DNA from 3 places in the Bradyrhizobium sp. WU425 genome. Region 2 is predicted to be linked to each of the others. Evidence: predicted binding sites of a transcription regulator. Region 2 holds the regulator's gene; each other region holds the start of a gene.
The links. Region 2 encodes PhoB, which activates phosphate uptake and scavenging genes when phosphate is short. Its sites were predicted from a motif close to TGTCATNNANCTGTCAT; they were not measured.

Region 1: the regulator PhoB is predicted to act here: its motif matches at 2,915-2,931, upstream of ugpB (sn-glycerol-3-phosphate ABC transporter substrate-binding protein UgpB).
Region 3: the regulator PhoB is predicted to act here: its motif matches at 3,925-3,941, upstream of BcanWU425_RS01830 (DUF2794 domain-containing protein).

The regions. Positions count from the first base shown of each region.
Region 1 covers NZ_CP088089.1:112,889-118,564, reverse strand. Annotated here, with positions in the region: gene ugpE (sn-glycerol-3-phosphate ABC transporter permease UgpE) at 1-615, opposite strand, end outside; gene ugpA (sn-glycerol-3-phosphate ABC transporter permease UgpA) at 615-1,496, opposite strand; gene ugpB (sn-glycerol-3-phosphate ABC transporter substrate-binding protein UgpB) at 1,544-2,860, opposite strand; gene BcanWU425_RS00500 (CaiB/BaiF CoA transferase family protein) at 3,081-4,298, opposite strand; gene BcanWU425_RS00495 (organic hydroperoxide resistance protein) at 4,474-4,899, opposite strand; gene BcanWU425_RS00490 (MarR family winged helix-turn-helix transcriptional regulator) at 5,055-5,516, shown strand; partial or broken gene BcanWU425_RS00485 (GIY-YIG nuclease family protein) at 5,533-5,676, opposite strand, start outside.
Region 2 covers NZ_CP088089.1:7,597,075-7,602,750, forward strand. Annotated here, with positions in the region: gene BcanWU425_RS36165 (GcrA family cell cycle regulator) at 388-900, shown strand; gene phoB (phosphate regulon transcriptional regulator PhoB) at 1,148-1,855, opposite strand; gene phoU (phosphate signaling complex protein PhoU) at 1,878-2,594, opposite strand; gene pstB (phosphate ABC transporter ATP-binding protein PstB) at 2,605-3,426, opposite strand; gene pstA (phosphate ABC transporter permease PstA) at 3,423-4,268, opposite strand; gene pstC (phosphate ABC transporter permease subunit PstC) at 4,273-5,262, opposite strand; gene pstS (phosphate ABC transporter substrate-binding protein PstS) at 5,361-5,676, opposite strand, start outside.
Region 3 covers NZ_CP088089.1:374,271-379,946, forward strand. Annotated here, with positions in the region: gene acnA (aconitate hydratase AcnA) at 1-2,400, shown strand, start outside; gene BcanWU425_RS01825 (DUF1223 domain-containing protein) at 2,635-3,411, shown strand; gene BcanWU425_RS01830 (DUF2794 domain-containing protein) at 4,004-4,372, shown strand; gene BcanWU425_RS01835 (GNAT family N-acetyltransferase) at 4,465-4,995, opposite strand; gene BcanWU425_RS01840 (Bax inhibitor-1/YccA family protein) at 5,224-5,676, opposite strand, start outside.

The DNA of each region.
Region 1 (5,676 bases), 380 kb from region 2:
GAACAGCGCCGCCATGTTGGTGCGCGACAGCGGCAGCAGCGTATCCCAGAAGAAGCGCAAGGGACCGGCGCCGTCGATGCGCGAGGCTTCCAGCAGCTCGTCCGGGACGGTCATGAAGAACTGGCGGAACAGCAGCGTCGCGGTGGCCGAGGCGATCAGCGGCAGTGACAGGCCCGCATAGCTGTCGAGCATGTGCAGATCTGCGACGATCTTGTAGGTCGGATAGATGCGCACCTCGACCGGCAGCATCAGGGTGATGAAGATGATCCAGAAGATCGGCATCCGGAAGGGAAAGCGGAAATAGACGATTGCATAGGCCGAGATGATCGAGATCGCGATCTTACCGACGGCGATCAGCAGCGCCATCACCAGCGAGTTCAGCATCATGTTGCCGACGGGCTCGCGGGTCGAGCCGCTCGTGCCGACGAAGATGGTCTGGTAGTAGACTTCGAAGAAATGACCGCCCGGCAGCAGCGACATCTGCCCGTTGGCGATCAGCGCGTTGTCCTGGGTCGAGGCGACGAACGCGATGTAGACGGGGAAGGCGACGATCGCGATCCCGATCCAGAGGATGATGTGGGCGATGTAGCGCCGGAAGCCCTCTTCCTCGACCATCAGTAGGTCACCTTGCGTTCGACGAAGCGGAACTGGATTCCGGTGAGCACGATGACCATGACCATCAGGATCACCGACTGCGCCGCCGAGCTGCCGAGATTGCCGCCCAGCAGGCCGTCGGAATAGACCTTGTAGACCAGCGTGACCGTCGACGTTCCGGGGCCGCCGCGGGTCATCGTGTCGATGATGCCGAACGTGTCGAAGAAGGCGTAGACGATGTTGACCACCAGCAGGAAGAAGATGGTCGGCGACAGCAACGGGAAGGTCACGGTCCAGAACCGCCGCATCGGACGGGCGCCGTCGATCGCGGCGGCCTCGAACACGCTCTTTGGGATCGCTTGCAGGCCGGCGAGGAAGAACAGGAAATTATAGGAGATCTGCTTCCACGCGGCGGCGAGGATGATCAGCGCCGCGGCCTGGTCGCCGTCGAGCAGCGGATTCCAGTCGACGCCCATATTGCGCAGATAGCGCGAGAGCACGCCGAGCGAGGGATGCAGCATGAAGATCCAGAGCACGCCGACCACGGGCGGTGCCACCGCATAGGGCCAGATCAGGAGCGTGCGGTAGAGCATCGAGCCACGCAGCGGCTTGTCCGCCATCACGGCGAGCAGCAGCGCAAAGGACAGCGACGAGACGGCGATGGCGAACGAGAACAAGAAGGTCCGGACGATCGCCTCGAAATAGGCTGCGTCCTTGAACAGCTCGACGTAATTCTCGAACCAGACAAAGGTGGTCGACAGACCGAACGCATCCTGGAGCAGGAAGGACTGGATCACCGCCTGCAGGGCCGGCCAATAGAAGAAAATCAGGACGATCGCGAGCTGCGGCGCAACCAGCGCGTACGGTAACAGTCTTGACTGGAAGATGGCTTGCTTTTGCATGATGCCAGCAGAGCGGCAGGCCGGGTCGCGGCCTGCCGCTCATTGCCTCACTTGACGGCGGTCTTTTCGAACTGCCGCAGCATCGTGTTGCCGCGCTCGACGGCGGCATCGAGCGCCTGCTTGGCGGTCTTCTTGCCGGCCAGCGCCTGCTCAATCTCTTCCGACCAGACGTCACGCAGCTGCACCATGTTGCCGAGGCGCAGACCGCGCGAATTCTCGGTCGGCTCCTTGTTGGTCAGCTCGAGCAGCGGGGTCTCGAGATAGGGCTGATCCTTGTAGAAGCCTTCTTCCTTCGCCTTGGCGTAGGCCGCCTTGGTGATCGGCAGGTAGCCGGAGGCCTTGTGGATGTAGACCTGGCGATCGGTGTCGGAGAGGAAGGTCAGGAATTTCGCGACGCCCTTGTATTCCTCGGCCGACTTGCCGCCCATCACCCACAGCGAAGCGCCGCCGATGATCGAGTTCTGCGGCGCGCCCTTGACGTCCGGATAATACGGCATCGGCACGGCGGTGAAGTTGAACTTGGCCTGTGCCTTGACGTTGCCGAAGAACGCCGACGAGGTCAGGTAGATCGGGCATTCGCCGGAGGTGAAGCGACCCTCGCCGGTGTTGGTGCGGCCGGCGTAGTCATAGGTCTTGGTCTTCTGCAGCTCGACCAGGGTTTCGAGATGCTTGACCTGAAGCGGTCCGTTGAACTCGAGCACGGTGTCGAAGCCGTCGAGGCCGTTGGCCTTGCTGGCGAGCGGCACGTTGTGCCACGCCGAGAGCTGCTCGAGATTGACCCAGGTGATCCAGGAGCCCGAGAAGCCGCAGGTGTCATGACCGGCAGCCTTCAGCTTCTTGGCGGCCTCGAACGTTTCGGGCCAGGTCTTCGGGATCTCTACGTTCGCCTTCTTCAGCTCGTCGAGGTTCACCCACATCACGGTCGAGGACGAGTTGAAAGGGAAGGACAGCATCTCGCCCTTCGACGTCGAATAATAGCCGGTGATGGCGGGCAGGTAGATCTTGGGGTCGAACTTCTCGCCGGCGTCGGCCATCAGCTTGTAGACGGGCTTCACGGCGCCGGTCGCGGCCATCATGGTCGCGGTGCCGACTTCGAACACCTGCATGATGTGCGGGGCGTTGCCGGCGCGGAACGCCGCGATGCCGGCGTTCATCGTATCGGGATAGTTGCCCTTGTAGGTCGGGATCACCTTGTAGTCGCTCTGCGACGCGTTGAAGTCGGTGGCGAGCTTGACGATGACGTCGTTGTTGGCGCCGGTCATCGCGTGCCACCACTGGATTTCGGTCACGGCCAAGGCCGGCGAGGCCGATAGTCCAACCGTGAGTGCAATAGCGGCAGCCGCTCCAAAATGTCGAAGAGCCATCAAGTAAACCTCCCTTGGGCCGTCAAAAATGATCGCTTGCGCTAGCAGCGCCATATGACGTTCACATGACTGTGTAAGCGGCCGAAACGAAAGCGGCAAGCGCTGGAAAAGGGAAGCCGTCAAATAGGCGAATGCCGCGCGCGCAGCGTCCTCCGTTCGCGGTGCACAGAGCGCCCGCACCGCACTGCGGCATTGCCGTGGGATGTGGAAGGCGAGGGCGCTAGCGCTTGCGCTCGGGGCCGCAGACAGTGCCCTGCTCGACCATCGCGTCGATCTCGGACCTGGAGTAGCCGAATTCGCCCAGGACCTCGGCGGCGTGCTCGCTGAATTTCGGCGGCAGGCGCCGCAGGCTCGGCTTGCTGCGGTCGAGCCGGATCGGCGACGCCACGCCCTTGTACCAATCCTTCTCGATAATGTCGCCGCGCGCGATCGTGTGCGGGTTGGTCAATGCCTGGTCGATCTTCTGCACGGGGCCGGCGGGCAGGCCCGCGGCGAGCAGGCGATTGCACAGCGGCTCGGCCTCCTGCTGGCTGAACACGGCGGCAAGCTCGGCCCGCAGCGCCTCGCGATTGCCGATGCGATCCTTGTTGCGCGCAAAGCGCGGATCGGTGCCGAGCTCGGGCTTGCCGATCTCCTTGGCGAGCTTGCGGAAGGTGCCGTCATTGCCGACGCCGATGAAGATGTCGTCGGTCTTGGTCGGGAAGATCGCATAGGGCACGAGGTTGGGATGCTCGTTGCCGGTGAGCGACGGCGGCTTGCCATGCATGAAATAATTCGCGGTGTGCGGATGCATGATGGCGAGACCGGTCTCGTACAGCGTGGTCTCCAGGAACTGGCCCTGGCCCGAGCGCTGCCGCTCCGACAGCGCCATCAAGATGCCGATCGCCGCATAGAGGCCGGTGCCGATGTCGACCAGCGGCACGCCGATCCGCATCGGTCCGCTCTCGGGCGAGCCGGTCGCCGCGATCATGCCGGTCATGGCCTGGATGATGGCGTCATAGCCGGGATTGCCGCCGCGCGGGCCGTCGGCGCCGAAGCCGCAGATCCGGCAATGCACGAGGCGCGGGAATTTTTCCCGCAACACCTCGTTGCCGATGCCCCATTTCTCCAGCGTGCCCGGCTTGAAGTTCTCGATCAGGACGTCGGCGCTCTCCAGCATCTTGAGCAGCACGGTCCGGCCGCCCTCGGAGGCGAGGTCGAGGCCGATCGAGCGCTTGTTGCGGTTGACGCCGATGAAATAGGCCGCGTCTTCCTCGTGGAAGGGAGGGCCCCAGTCGCGTACCTCGTCGCCTGCGGGCGGCTCGACCTTGATCACGTCGGCGCCATGGTCGGCGAGGATCTGGGTGCAATAGGGGCCGCCGAGCACGCGCGTCAGATCGATGACGCGCAGGCCGCTCATTGCACCCATGGCAGCTCCAGAACTGGCGGCTTCAGTCATGCCTTCGCGTCCCCTGTGTCGATGTGATCACAGGCCTAACGAGGTTCGTCCGAGCCGGCAATGGCTTCGCGCGTAGGGCGTCATGCAGGCCGCTTGCCGCAATCCCGCGAGATGGCAAATAAAGGGAAGCGGCCGGCCCGGGGGTATCCCGGGCCAGCCGCTTCACCGAAACCGGTCAGACCACCGTCAGGCGGACGTCGACATTGCCGCGCGTCGCGTTGGAATACGGGCACACCTGGTGCGCCTTCTCGACCAGCGCCTCGGCTTCCGCGCGGGCGAGGCCTGGCAGCGAGACGGCAAGGTCGATGTCGAGACCGAAGCCGCCGGCCGCGCGCGGGCCGATGCCGACGGTCGAAGTCACGGAGGCGTCGGCCGGAACCTTGGGGCCGCCCTGCGAGGACACGAACTTCATCGCGCCGATGAAGCAGGCGGCATAGCCCGCAGCAAACAGCTGCTCGGGATTGTTGCCGGCGCCGCCTCCGCCGCCGAGCTCCTTCGGCGTGGTGAGCTTGACGTCGAGCGCGCCGTCGAGGGTCGCGGCATGGCCGTCGCGGCCGCCGGTGGCCTTTGCGCTGGTCTTGTAGAGGACGTTCACTGACATTTTTGTCTCCCTGTGTTTTCGGGGTGGGGGCGCCATCTTTATCGCAGGCAATTAGATTGCGCGCAATTGAAATTATAGCGTCTCACATTTAATTGTTCGCAATTGAATGTAGCGACGGCCGGCCCCAGAATGGAGCAAGTCCTGTGAGATTCTCGATGCCCCGGAAACATTCGGCAGCGGACGCGCCGCTGCGCCTCGACAACCAGATCTGCTTCGCGGTCTATTCCGCCGCGCATGCGTTCAACCGCGTCTACAAGCCGCTGCTGGACCGGCTCGGCCTGACCTATCCGCAATATCTGGTGATGCTGGTGCTGTGGGAGCGCGACGACGTGCCGGTCAAGAGCATCGGCGAAAAGCTGCACCTGGATTCGGGCACGCTGACACCGCTGCTCAAGCGGCTCGAGGCGGCCCACCTCGTCAAGCGCACGCGCTCGAGCGAGGACGAGCGTCAGGTGCTGATCGCGTTGACGCCGCAGGGCCAGGCCTTGAAGGACAAGGCGCGGGCCGTGCCGCAATCGATTCTGGCGGCATCGGACTGCTCGGTCTCGGAGCTTGTCGCGATGAAGGACGAGATTGTGGCGTTGCGCGATCGGTTGAATGCGGTGATCGGGGAGTAGGGTTAGAGGTGCGCTCTTAGGACAGCCGCTTCTTTGTGAAGGCTCGGCCGGAGTGAGACTTCAGGTAGGCTTCAAAAGCGAGCGCTTTGTGCTTGTCAGGGGAAGGCGCAGTACCAGATCAGCTTCCAAGGCTTGAACTTGGCAGTGTGGGTGGATTTGC
Region 2 (5,676 bases):
AACGAAACGTGCCGCCTCTTGAGGGCGGCACGTGCGACTATCTTAGGCCTGGTGAAACGGGTGTCAATGCCGCCCGGAAAGCCTCGCGAAACGCTGAATCCGTAGTCTTGCGGTGCCGATTTTGCGGGATTTGGCCACGGAACATGTGGAAGCGAGTCGGCGGACTCTTGCGCGGGAGTCACGCCATATTGTAGCGTTTGGATTGTCAGATACGACATCTCGTGCAGTGGTTCTGATCTTTAAGTCCTTATGTACCGGCGTAAACGTTCGGGCGTTCAAGACGCGCCCGGCGAGCCTTAAGGGATTCTGGCGGCACGGGTTTTTGAAGGCTTAGGCATTCGCTGCGAGGCCCCAGGATGGCTGGCGCGCAGCGAGGGAAAGGGTGCAATGACGGTTTTGACCTGGTCCGATGATCGCGTCGAGCAGCTGAAAAAGCTCTGGGAGGCCGGACTTTCGGCCAGCCAGATCGCGGCGGAGCTCGGCAATGTGACCCGCAATGCCGTGATCGGCAAAGTGCACAGGCTCGGCCTTTCGGGCCGCGCCAAGAGCCCATCATCGGCAGCGCCGCGGCCGCGCAAGGCGCGCCCCGCGCAGCACATGATGCGGGTGAGCCGCCCGATCTCGCGCGGCAACACCGCGCTGGCGCAGGCCTTCGAGGTGGAGGCTGAGCCGGATCCGGTCACCTATGACAACGTGGTGCCGATGAGCCAGCGGCTGTCGCTGCTGGAATTGAACGAGGCGACCTGCCACTGGCCGGTCGGCGATCCCTCGAGCCCGGACTTCTTCTTCTGCGGTGGAAGGGCGCTGTCCGGACTGCCCTATTGCGCCCAGCACTCGCGCGTTGCGTACCAGCCGGCGTCGGATCGGCGCCGCGCACCGGTGAAGCCGGGTCCGCGGTAATCACGGCAAGTCGTCGCGCGAAGACGATTCAACAATTTCAGCGTCGTCCCGGCCTAGTGCGCAATTGCGCACGGGGGGCCGGGACCCATACTCCGAGCACGCAATAATCGTGCGGAAGGGGTCACTCCGAGTCTTCGCCAAACCACGTTCGGTGGTTATGGGCCCGGATCAGCGCTCGCTTCGCTCGCTTGTCCGGGACGACGGCTGAGAATGCAGGGACAACTCGCCAACAAACAAGCCTGCAACCCTACACCTGCTCCGCCTTGGCAAACCGATCATCCAGCGCGTAGCCGGCGCCGCGGACGGTGCGGATCGGGTCCTGCTCGCGGCCGAGATTGAGCAGCTTGCGCAGGCGGCCGATATGCACGTCGACGGTGCGCTCGTCGATATAGATGTCGCGACCCCAGACGCTGTCGAGCAGTTGCTCGCGCGAGAACACGCGCCCCGGATGCTCCAGGAAGAACTCCAGCAGGCGATATTCGGTCGGACCGAGATCGATCGGCCGGCCCGAGCGCGCCACGCGGCGCTTGTCGCGGTCGAGCTCGATGTCGCCAAAAGCAAGCACCGTCGCGAGCCGCTCCGGGCTTGCGCGCCGCAGCAGGCCTTTCACGCGCGCCAGCAGCTCCGGCACCGAGAACGGCTTGACGATGTAATCGTCGGCGCCGGTCGCAAGACCCCGCACCCGCTCGCTCTCCTCGCCGCGCGCGGTGAGCATGATGATCGGGAGCTGCTTGGTCTCGGGACGGGTGCGAAGCCGCCGGCACAATTCGATGCCTGACAGGCCCGGCAGCATCCAGTCGAGCACGATCAGATCGGGGATGTGCTCCTTGAGGCGGGTGTCGGCGTCGTCGCCGCGCATCACCGTCTCGACGTCATAGCCGTCGCCTTCGAGGTTGTAGCGGAGAAGCTCGGTCAGGGCTTCCTCGTCCTCAACCACCATAATGCGTGCGCCCATCGGGTCGTCGCTCCCTAAGTCTTCAGGTGTTCGGTACCGTGTTGGCGAAGGTCGTCATGTCGCCCTTCGGCCGCTTGTCGGTGATGGCCTGGCCCTCGATCATGTAGAACACGGTCTCGGCGATGTTGGTGGCGTGGTCGCCGATCCGCTCGATGTTCTTGGCGCAGAACATCAGATGGATGCAGAACGAGATGTTGCGCGGATCCTCCATCATGTAGGTGAGGAGCTCGCGGAACAGCGAGGTGCAGATGGCGTCGACCTCCTCGTCGCCCTTCCAGACCGCCATCGCCGCCGGCAGATCATGCGCGGCATAGGCGTCCAGCACCGACTTGACCTGCTGCTGCACGAGGTCGGTCATGTGCTCGAGGCCGCGGAACAGCTTGAGCGGATGGAAGTCCGTCTCCAGCGCCGCGACGCGCTTGCCCATGTTCTTGGCGAGGTCGCCGATGCGCTCGAGATCGGTCGCGACGCGCATGGCGCCGACGATCTCGCGCAGATCGACCGCCATCGGCTGGCGGCGGGCGATGGTGAGCACCGCACGCTCCTCGATGCGCTTCTGCAGCGCGTCGAGCTCGGTGTCGATGGCGACGACGCGCTGGCCGAGCGGGACGTCGCGGCGGATCAGCGCGTCGACGGACTCGACGATCATGCGCTCGGCGATGCCGCCCATCTCGGCGACCAGGCGAGTGAGTTCCTGGAGGTCGGTGTCGAAAGCCTTTGCGGTATGTTCAGAACCCATGTCGCGTCTCCTAGCCGAACCGGCCGGTGATGTAATCCTGCGTGCGCCGATCTGACGGCGACGTGAAGATCTTGCTGGTGTCGTCGAACTCTATCAGCTCGCCGAGATACATGAAGGCGGTCTTGTCGGAGACGCGCGCCGCCTGTTGCATGTTGTGGGTGACGATAGCGATCGTGTAATCCTCGGACAGCTCCTGGATCAGCTCCTCGACCTTGGCGGTCGAGATCGGGTCGAGCGCCGAACAGGGTTCGTCGAACAGGATCACCTCGGGCCGCACCGCGACGGTGCGGGCGATGCAGAGGCGCTGCTGCTGGCCGCCGGAGAGCGACAGGCCGGAGGCGTTGAGCTTGTCCTTGACCTCGTTCCACAGCGCGCCGCCGCGCAGCGCCTTCTCGACGCGGCCGTCCATCTCGGACTTCGAGATCTTCTCATAGAGACGGATGCCGAACGCGATGTTCTCGTAGATCGTCATCGGGAACGGCGTCGGCTTCTGGAACACCATGCCGACGCGGGCGCGCAGCAAATTGAGGTCCAGCCTGGGGTCGAGGATGTTGGTCTGATCGAGCATCAGCTGACCGGTGGCGCGCTGGCCGGGATAGAGGTCGTACATCCGGTTGAAGATGCGCAGCAGGGTCGACTTGCCGCAGCCCGACGGTCCGATGAACGCCGTAACGCGGTTGGCGCCGAGCGTCAGGTTGATGTTCTTCAGCGCATGGTGCTCGCCGTAATAGAAGTTCAGGTTACGCACGGTCACCTTCGGGGGCGCCTCGGGCAGCACCGCCGCGTGCGGCAGTCCACCGGACGCGCTCATCGACACGGAAAGATCACTCATTTTGCGGTCCTCTCGGCGCCAAGGATGCGCGCGAAAATATTAAGGGCAAGAACGGTCAGGGTGATGAGCAGCGCCCCGCTCCAGGCCAACTGCTTCCAATAGGCATAGGGGCTCTGCACGAAGTTGTTGATGGTCACAGGCAGGTTCGCCATCGTCTTGTTCAGGCCGAGGCTGAAGAACTGGTTCGATAGCGCGGTGAACAGCAGCGGCGCGGTTTCACCGGCGACGCGAGCGGTCGCGAGCAGCACGCCGGTGATGAGACCCGATCGGGCAGCCCGATAAGCGATCCGCTTGATCACCAGCGAACGCGGCAGGCCGAGCGCCGAGGCCGCCTCGCGCAACGCGTTCGGCACCAGCAGCAGCATGTCCTCGGTCGTGCGCAGCACCACCGGGATCACGATGACCGCGAGGGCGAGCGAGCCTGCGATCGCCGAGAAGCCGCGCATCGGCACCACCACGGCGCCGTAGATGAACAGGCCGATGATGATCGAGGGCGCCGAGAGCAGGATGTCGTTGATGAAGCGGATCACCGAGGTCAGCCGGTCGTTGCGGCCGTATTCGGCGAGATAGGTGCCGGCGAACATGCCGAGCGGCGCGCCGATGCCGACGCCGATCACGGTCATGATCAGCGAGCCGACGATGGCGTTGAGCAGACCGCCCTCGTTCGATCCCGGTGGCGGCGTGTTCTCGGTGAACAGCTGGACATTGAGTCCCGCCAGCCCGTTGTAGAGCAGCGTGATCAGGATCAGCGCGAGCCAGGTGACGCCGAAGGCGGTTGCGGCGATGCAGAGCCCGCGGACGACGATGTCCTTGCGGCGTCGGCGTGAATAGATCGGATTCATGGCGCTAATTCCCCGCCTTCTTTTCCAGCCGCATCAGCATCAGCCGCGCCGCTGCGAGCACGAAGAAGGTCAGAACGAACAGCAGGAGGCCGAGCAGGATCAGGCCGGATTGGTGCAGGCCGTCGCTCTCGGCGAACTCGGATGCGATCGCCGCCGAGATCGTGGTGCCCGGCGCAAAGATCGATGACGAGATCCGGAACGAGTTGCCGATGATGAAGGTCACCGCCATGGTCTCGCCGAGCGAGCGGCCCAGCGCCAGCATGATGCCGCCGATGACGCCGACCCGGGTGTAGGGGATCACCACGCTGCGGACGACTTCCCATGTGGTGCAGCCGACGCCGTAGGCGGCTTCCTTCAGGACCGGAGGCACCGTCTTGAACACGTCGACCGAGATCGAGGTGATGAAGGGCAGCACCATGATGGCAAGGATCAGCGCGGCATTGAACAGGCTGAGATAGGACGGGGGACCTGCGAAGATCGCGCCCAGCACGGGAACGCCGTCGAAGATCTTGATCATGAAGGGCTGGAACGTGTTGGCCAGGAACGGACCCAACACGAAGAAGCCCCACATGCCGTAGATGATCGAGGGAATACCGGCGAGCAGCTCGATTGCCATGCCGATCGGGCGGCGCAGCCATTGCGGGCAGAGCTCGGTGAGGAAGATCGCAATGCCGAGACCCACGGGAATGGCGATCAGCATCGCGATGAAGGAGGTGACGAGCGTGCCGTACATCGGCCCGAGCGCGCCGAGCACCGGCGGATCTGCGGAGGGCGCCCAGCGCTGCGTCCACAGGAAGGAGACGCCGTATTCTTTCATCGCCGGGAAAGCGCCGACGATCAGCGAAATGATGATGCCGCCGAGGATCAGAAGCACCGAGATCGCGGAGAGCCGCGTAATCCAGTAGAAGGTAACGTCGCCGAGCTTGAACGCGCTCAAGGCCTTGGCGCGGTCATACGGTCCGGCGTCGTCGATTACATCGCTCTGAACGGCCATCTCTGCCACGCCGATCCCCTGTACCAAATAGTATACGTTTTTTGTTGGTCCGTGCCCCGGATGTAGCGCAGCGCATCCGGGGCACGAGCGTCGCGAACCTAGCTCTTGATGTCGGCAGCCCAGGTCTTCTCGATCAGCTGAACGACCGGATCCGGCATCGGGATGTAGTCGAGCTCTTCAGCCGCCTTGCCGCCGCTCTTGAAGGCCCAGCGGAAGAACTTGATGGCTTCCTGCGAGGCCGCCTTGTCGGTGGCGTCCTTGTGCATGAGGATGAAGGTCGCCGCCGTGATCGGCCAGGATTTCTCGCCGGGCTGGTCGGTCAGGATGACGTAGTAGCCGGGAGCCTTGGCCCAGTCGGCGTTGGAGGCGGCCGCCTGGAAGGCTTCGACGGTGGGCTGCACAGGCTTGCCGGCC
Region 3 (5,676 bases), 650 kb from region 2:
ATGCAGAAGCTCGGGGGCGACGCCGAGAAGATCAATCCGCTGGTGCCGGTCGATCTCGTCATCGACCACTCCGTGATCGTGAACTTCTTCGGGGACAACAAGGCCTTCGGCAAGAACGTCACCGAGGAATACAAGCAGAACCAGGAGCGCTACGAGTTCCTGAAATGGGGCCAGAAGGCGTTCTCGAACTTCTCCGTCGTGCCGCCCGGCACCGGCATCTGCCACCAGGTCAATCTCGAATATCTCTCCCAGACGGTGTGGACCAAGAAGGAGAAGATGACGGTCGGCAAGAAGACCGGCACCTTCGAGGTCGCGTATCCCGACTCGCTGGTTGGCACCGATTCCCACACCACCATGGTCAACGGCCTTGCCGTGCTCGGCTGGGGTGTCGGCGGCATCGAGGCGGAAGCCTGCATGCTCGGCCAGCCGCTGTCGATGCTGCTGCCCAACGTCGTCGGCTTCAAGCTGAAGGGCGCGATGAAGGAAGGCGTCACCGCGACCGACCTCGTGCTGACGGTGACGCAGATGCTGCGCAAGCTCGGCGTCGTCGGCAAGTTCGTGGAGTTCTTCGGCCCCGGCCTCGACCATCTCTCGGTCGCAGACAAGGCAACCATCGCCAACATGGCGCCCGAATATGGCGCGACCTGCGGCTTCTTCCCGGTCGATGCCGCCGCACTGGATTATCTCAAGACCTCCGGCCGCGCCTCGGCGCGCGTCGCGCTGGTGCAGGCCTATGCGAAGGCGCAAGGGCTGTTCCGTACCGCCAAGTCGCCCGATCCGGTGTTCACGGAAACGCTGACGCTCGACCTCGGTGATGTCGTGCCCTCGATGGCCGGCCCGAAGCGCCCCGAAGGCCGCATTGCGCTGCCGTCCGTGGCCGAGGGCTTTTCGCTCGCGCTCGCCAGCGAATACAAGAAGGCCGAGGAGCCGGGGAAGCGCTTCGCCGTCGACGGCAAGAACTTCGACATCGGCCATGGCGACGTCGTGATCGCCGCGATCACCTCCTGCACCAACACCTCGAACCCGAGCGTGCTGATCGGCGCCGGTCTTCTGGCGCGCAACGCCGCCGCGAAGGGCCTCAAGGCAAAGCCGTGGGTGAAGACCTCGCTCGCCCCGGGCAGCCAGGTGGTGGCGGCCTATCTCGCCGATTCCGGTCTCCAGGCCGATCTCGACAAGGTCGGCTTCAACCTGGTCGGTTTCGGCTGCACCACCTGCATCGGTAATTCCGGTCCGCTGCCCGAGGAGATCTCGAAGTCGATCAACGACAACGGCATCGTCGCGGCTGCGGTGCTCTCCGGCAATCGCAACTTCGAAGGCCGCGTCTCGCCGGACGTGCAGGCGAACTATCTGGCTTCGCCGCCGCTCGTGGTCGCCCACGCGCTCGCGGGCACCGTCACCAAGAACCTCGCCGTCGAGCCGCTCGGTGAAGGCAAGGACGGCAAGCCGGTTTACCTCAAGGACATCTGGCCGACGACCAAGGAGATCAACGCCTTCATGAAGAAGTTCGTGACCGCGTCGATCTTCAAGAAGAAGTATGCCGACGTGTTCAAGGGCGACACCAACTGGCGCAAGATCAAGACGGTCGAGAGCGAAACCTATCGCTGGAACATGAGTTCGACCTATGTGCAGAACCCGCCCTATTTCGAAGGCATGAAGAAGGAGCCGGAGCCGGTCACCGACATCGTCGAGGCCCGCATCCTCGCCATGTTCGGCGACAAGATCACCACCGACCACATCTCGCCGGCCGGTTCGATCAAGCTCACCTCGCCCGCCGGCAAATATCTCAGCGAGCACCAGGTGCGTCCGGCCGACTTCAACCAGTACGGCACGCGGCGCGGCAACCACGAAGTCATGATGCGCGGCACCTTCGCCAATATCCGCATCAAGAACTTCATGCTGAAGGGCGCCGACGGCAATATTCCGGAAGGCGGTCTCACCAAGCACTGGCCCGACGGCGAGCAGATGTCGATCTACGATGCCGCGATGAAATACCAGCAGGAGCAGGTGCCGCTGGTGGTGTTCGCCGGCGCCGAATACGGCAACGGCTCCTCGCGCGACTGGGCCGCGAAGGGCACCCGTCTGCTCGGCGTGCGCGCCGTGATCTGCCAGAGCTTCGAGCGCATCCACCGCTCCAATTTGGTCGGTATGGGCGTGCTGCCCCTGACCTTCGAGGACGGCACCTCCTGGTCGTCGCTCGGTCTGAAGGGCGACGAGAAGGTCACGCTGCGCGGCCTCGTTGGCGACCTCAAGCCGCGCCAGAAGCTGACCGCGGAGATTGTCTCCGGCGACGGTTCGCTGCAGCGCGTTTCGCTGCTCTGCCGCATCGATACGCTGGACGAACTCGAATACTACCGCAACGGCGGCATCCTGCACTACGTGCTACGCAAGCTCGCGGCGTAAGCGCGGATTTGTGAACGGTGGCTCACTGCGAAGTGAGTAGTAGGTTACACGAAGGCGGCCTATCACAAGGCCGCCTTCACGCGTTTGCGGCAGGCTTCAGATGGGCCCGCCCGGCACAGAACCTCCCCTTGTACGGTTCTTGGACGGACAACAAATGTGTGAGGCCCGTAAGATTACGGTGACCATCCGGCGGTAAGATTTCCCTCTCACGAGCAATGGTGTGCGGCGTTCGACATGACAACAATGACGGCTTCTCATCTGGTTTCACGCTGGTCCGGTGCCCTCTGGTCGGGAGCTCTTGGTCTCTGTGCAATCGTCGCCGTCATCCGCCCTGCCGAGGCTGATCCTCGCGCCGTTGTCGAATTGTTTACCTCGCAGGGCTGCTCCTCCTGCCCGCCGGCCGACAAGATCATCGGCGACCTCGCCCGCGATCCCTCGATCATCGCGCTGAGCATGCCGATCGACTATTGGGACTATCTCGGCTGGAAGGACACATTGGCCGATTCGCGCTTCTCTGCACGGCAGCGTGCCTATTCGCGCATGCGCGGCGACCGCGAAGTCTACACGCCGCAGGTCGTGGTCAACGGCTCCACGCATGTCGTCGGCAGCGACCGCACCGGCATCGAAAGCGCCATCGGCAAAACCGAGACGGGCACTGGTGTGATGAGCGTGCCGGTGACGATGTCGCTCGCGGGCAAGCAGATCAACGTCTCGGTGGCCGCGAGCAAGGAGCCGACGGCGTCCCACGGCGAGGTCTGGATCTGCTCGATTGCGAAGTCGGTGCCGATCGCGATCAGCCGCGGCGAAAATCGCGGACAGCAAGTGATCTATCACAACGTGGTGCGCAACCTGCTGAAGGTCGGCGACTGGACCGGCCGCCCGGAAAGCTGGACGGTGCCGATCGAGAACCTCACGCGTGACGGCGTCGACGGTGCCGTGGTCTATGTCCAGGACGGCAGCCGGGAGAGACCGGGCCCGATGCTGGGCGCGGCGTACACGTCGCTGCACTGACGCGCACTTCGAATCGTCCGACTCAAGCACACTCTCAATCCTCATGGTGAGGAGGCGCGTCAGCGCCGTCTCGAACCATGCAGGCCCTGCTGAGGCAGCTCGGCCTCGATCCTTCGAGACGCCGCTTCGCGGCTCCTCAGGATGAGGGGAAAGGGTTTTTGCTGAGATGCTGAGATATCCGTCGAGGCAGAAACATCCCGACCCAAACAAATCGACTCAAACAAAAAAGGACCAACTCGCGTTGGCCCTCCTTGTCGTGCGAACAGACCCGATCCTGACGGCCCCGGGGGGCTGGGGGCTGAGGAATCCGGAACCGAAAGGACCGGGTCAACGCACATAGGTCTTTTCGCAACGCAGGGCGGCAGTCGCTTGGCGGAAAAGCGGCGACACTATGATTCCTGCTAACGATCCCGTGACGGTTTGCCGCGACAGAGTTCCACCGCTGCGTGTGGGCGGATTGGCTCCGATTCCAAGGTCCTTCTAAGGGCCCTTGCGGTGGGGAACAGTTGGCGCGATCATGCAACCGTCATGATCCGCGGTCGAGGGACGGTCTTCGCGGACGCGGTCATGCTGATGCGACAGGAGGCGGCCTATGAGTCTGTCGGAGGACACCGATCCGAGCGAACAGCGTGCGGCAGCGCGCCCCGCCGCTTCGAATGCGCAACTGAGCCGCGTGACGTTCAACCGGCTCGAGCTGCACCGTATTCTCAATCTCTACGGCCGGATGGTTGCCGAAGGCGAGTGGCGCGACTATGCCATCGACTTCCTCAGGGATCGCGCTGTGTTCTCGGTCTTTCGCCGCGCCTCGGAAGTGCCGATCTATCGTATCGAGAAGGATCCGCGCCTCGCGCGCAAGCAGGGCATGTACAGCGTGATCTCGGCGACGGGCTTGATCCTGCGCCGCGGCCACGAACTGGAGCGCGTGCTCCTGGTGATCGATCGCAAATTGGCGGTGGTGTAGCAGGGATCCAGTAGCCCGGGCGAGCGTAGCGACATCCGGGTCTTTGCTTGCAGCGTTCCCGGGTATCGCTTCGCTCACCCGGGCTACGGGCCTTACTTCCCCGGCACGCTCTTGGCGCCCTCGCCGAGGCTCCGCTGCATCATTACCGTGTCCAGCCAGCGGCCGAATTTCAGCCCGACGCTGGGATGCGTGCCGATCATTTTGAAGCCGGCCCTGGTGTGCACGCCGATCGAGCCGGCATTGGTGGAATCCCCGATTACCGCGATCATCTGACGGAAGCCGCGTGCCTCGCATTCGACGATCAGCCGCTCCAGCAGGAGCGCCCCGATGCCGCGGCGGTGGAAGGATGGATCGAGATAGATCGAGTTCTCGACCGTGAAGCGGTAGGCCGGGCGGGGCCGGTAGGCACCGGCATAGGCGTAGCCGGCGACGCGCCCGTCGAGGATGGCGACGAAATAGGGGTAGCCGCCATCGATCAGCGTGCGGTAGCGGCGCGTCATCTCGGCAAGGTCGGGCGGCTCCAGCTCGAACGTCGCGGTGCCCTCGCGGACAGCCTGCCGATAGATGGCCGTGATGGCGGGGAGGTCGGCCTCGGTGGTGGGCCTGATATCGGGTGCGGACATGCCGCAAGATTAGAGCCTTCCCGGGGCGGCTGGAAGAGGCAACCGTGCTTCCTCATACTCCGTCCTTGCGAGGAGCCCTTGCGACGAAGCAATCCAGAAATGCACCAGCGGAGGGACTCTGGATTGCTTCGCTGCGCTCGCAATGACGGTGGGTGTTGAGAGGCTCGCCCCAAACAAAAACCCCGGCCTCTCGGCCGGGGGTTGCTGTCGTCCACTCTGGGCTGGCGCTTAGTCGCGCTGGCCGAGGAGCTGCAGGAGCAGCGTGAACAAGTTGATGAAGTTCAGGTACAGCGACAGCGCGCCGGTGATGGCCGCACGCTCTGCGATGTCACCGCCGGCCGAAGCGTAACCGTAGATGTAGTCGTTCTTCAGCCGCTGGGTATCCCAGGCGGTGAGGCCCGCGAACACCAGCACGCCGACCACCGACACGACGAACTGCAGCACCGAGCTCGCCAGGAACAGGTTCACCAGGCTCGCGATGACGATGCCGATCAGGCCCATGAACAGGAACGAACCCATTCCGCTCATGTCACGCTTGGTGGTGTAACCGTAGAGGCTGAGCGCGCCGAAAGTCGCCGCGGTGATGAAGAACACCCGGACGATCGAGGTGTGCGTGAACACCAGGAAGATCGAGGACAGCGAGACGCCCATCAGTGCCGCGAACACCCAGAACAGGATCTG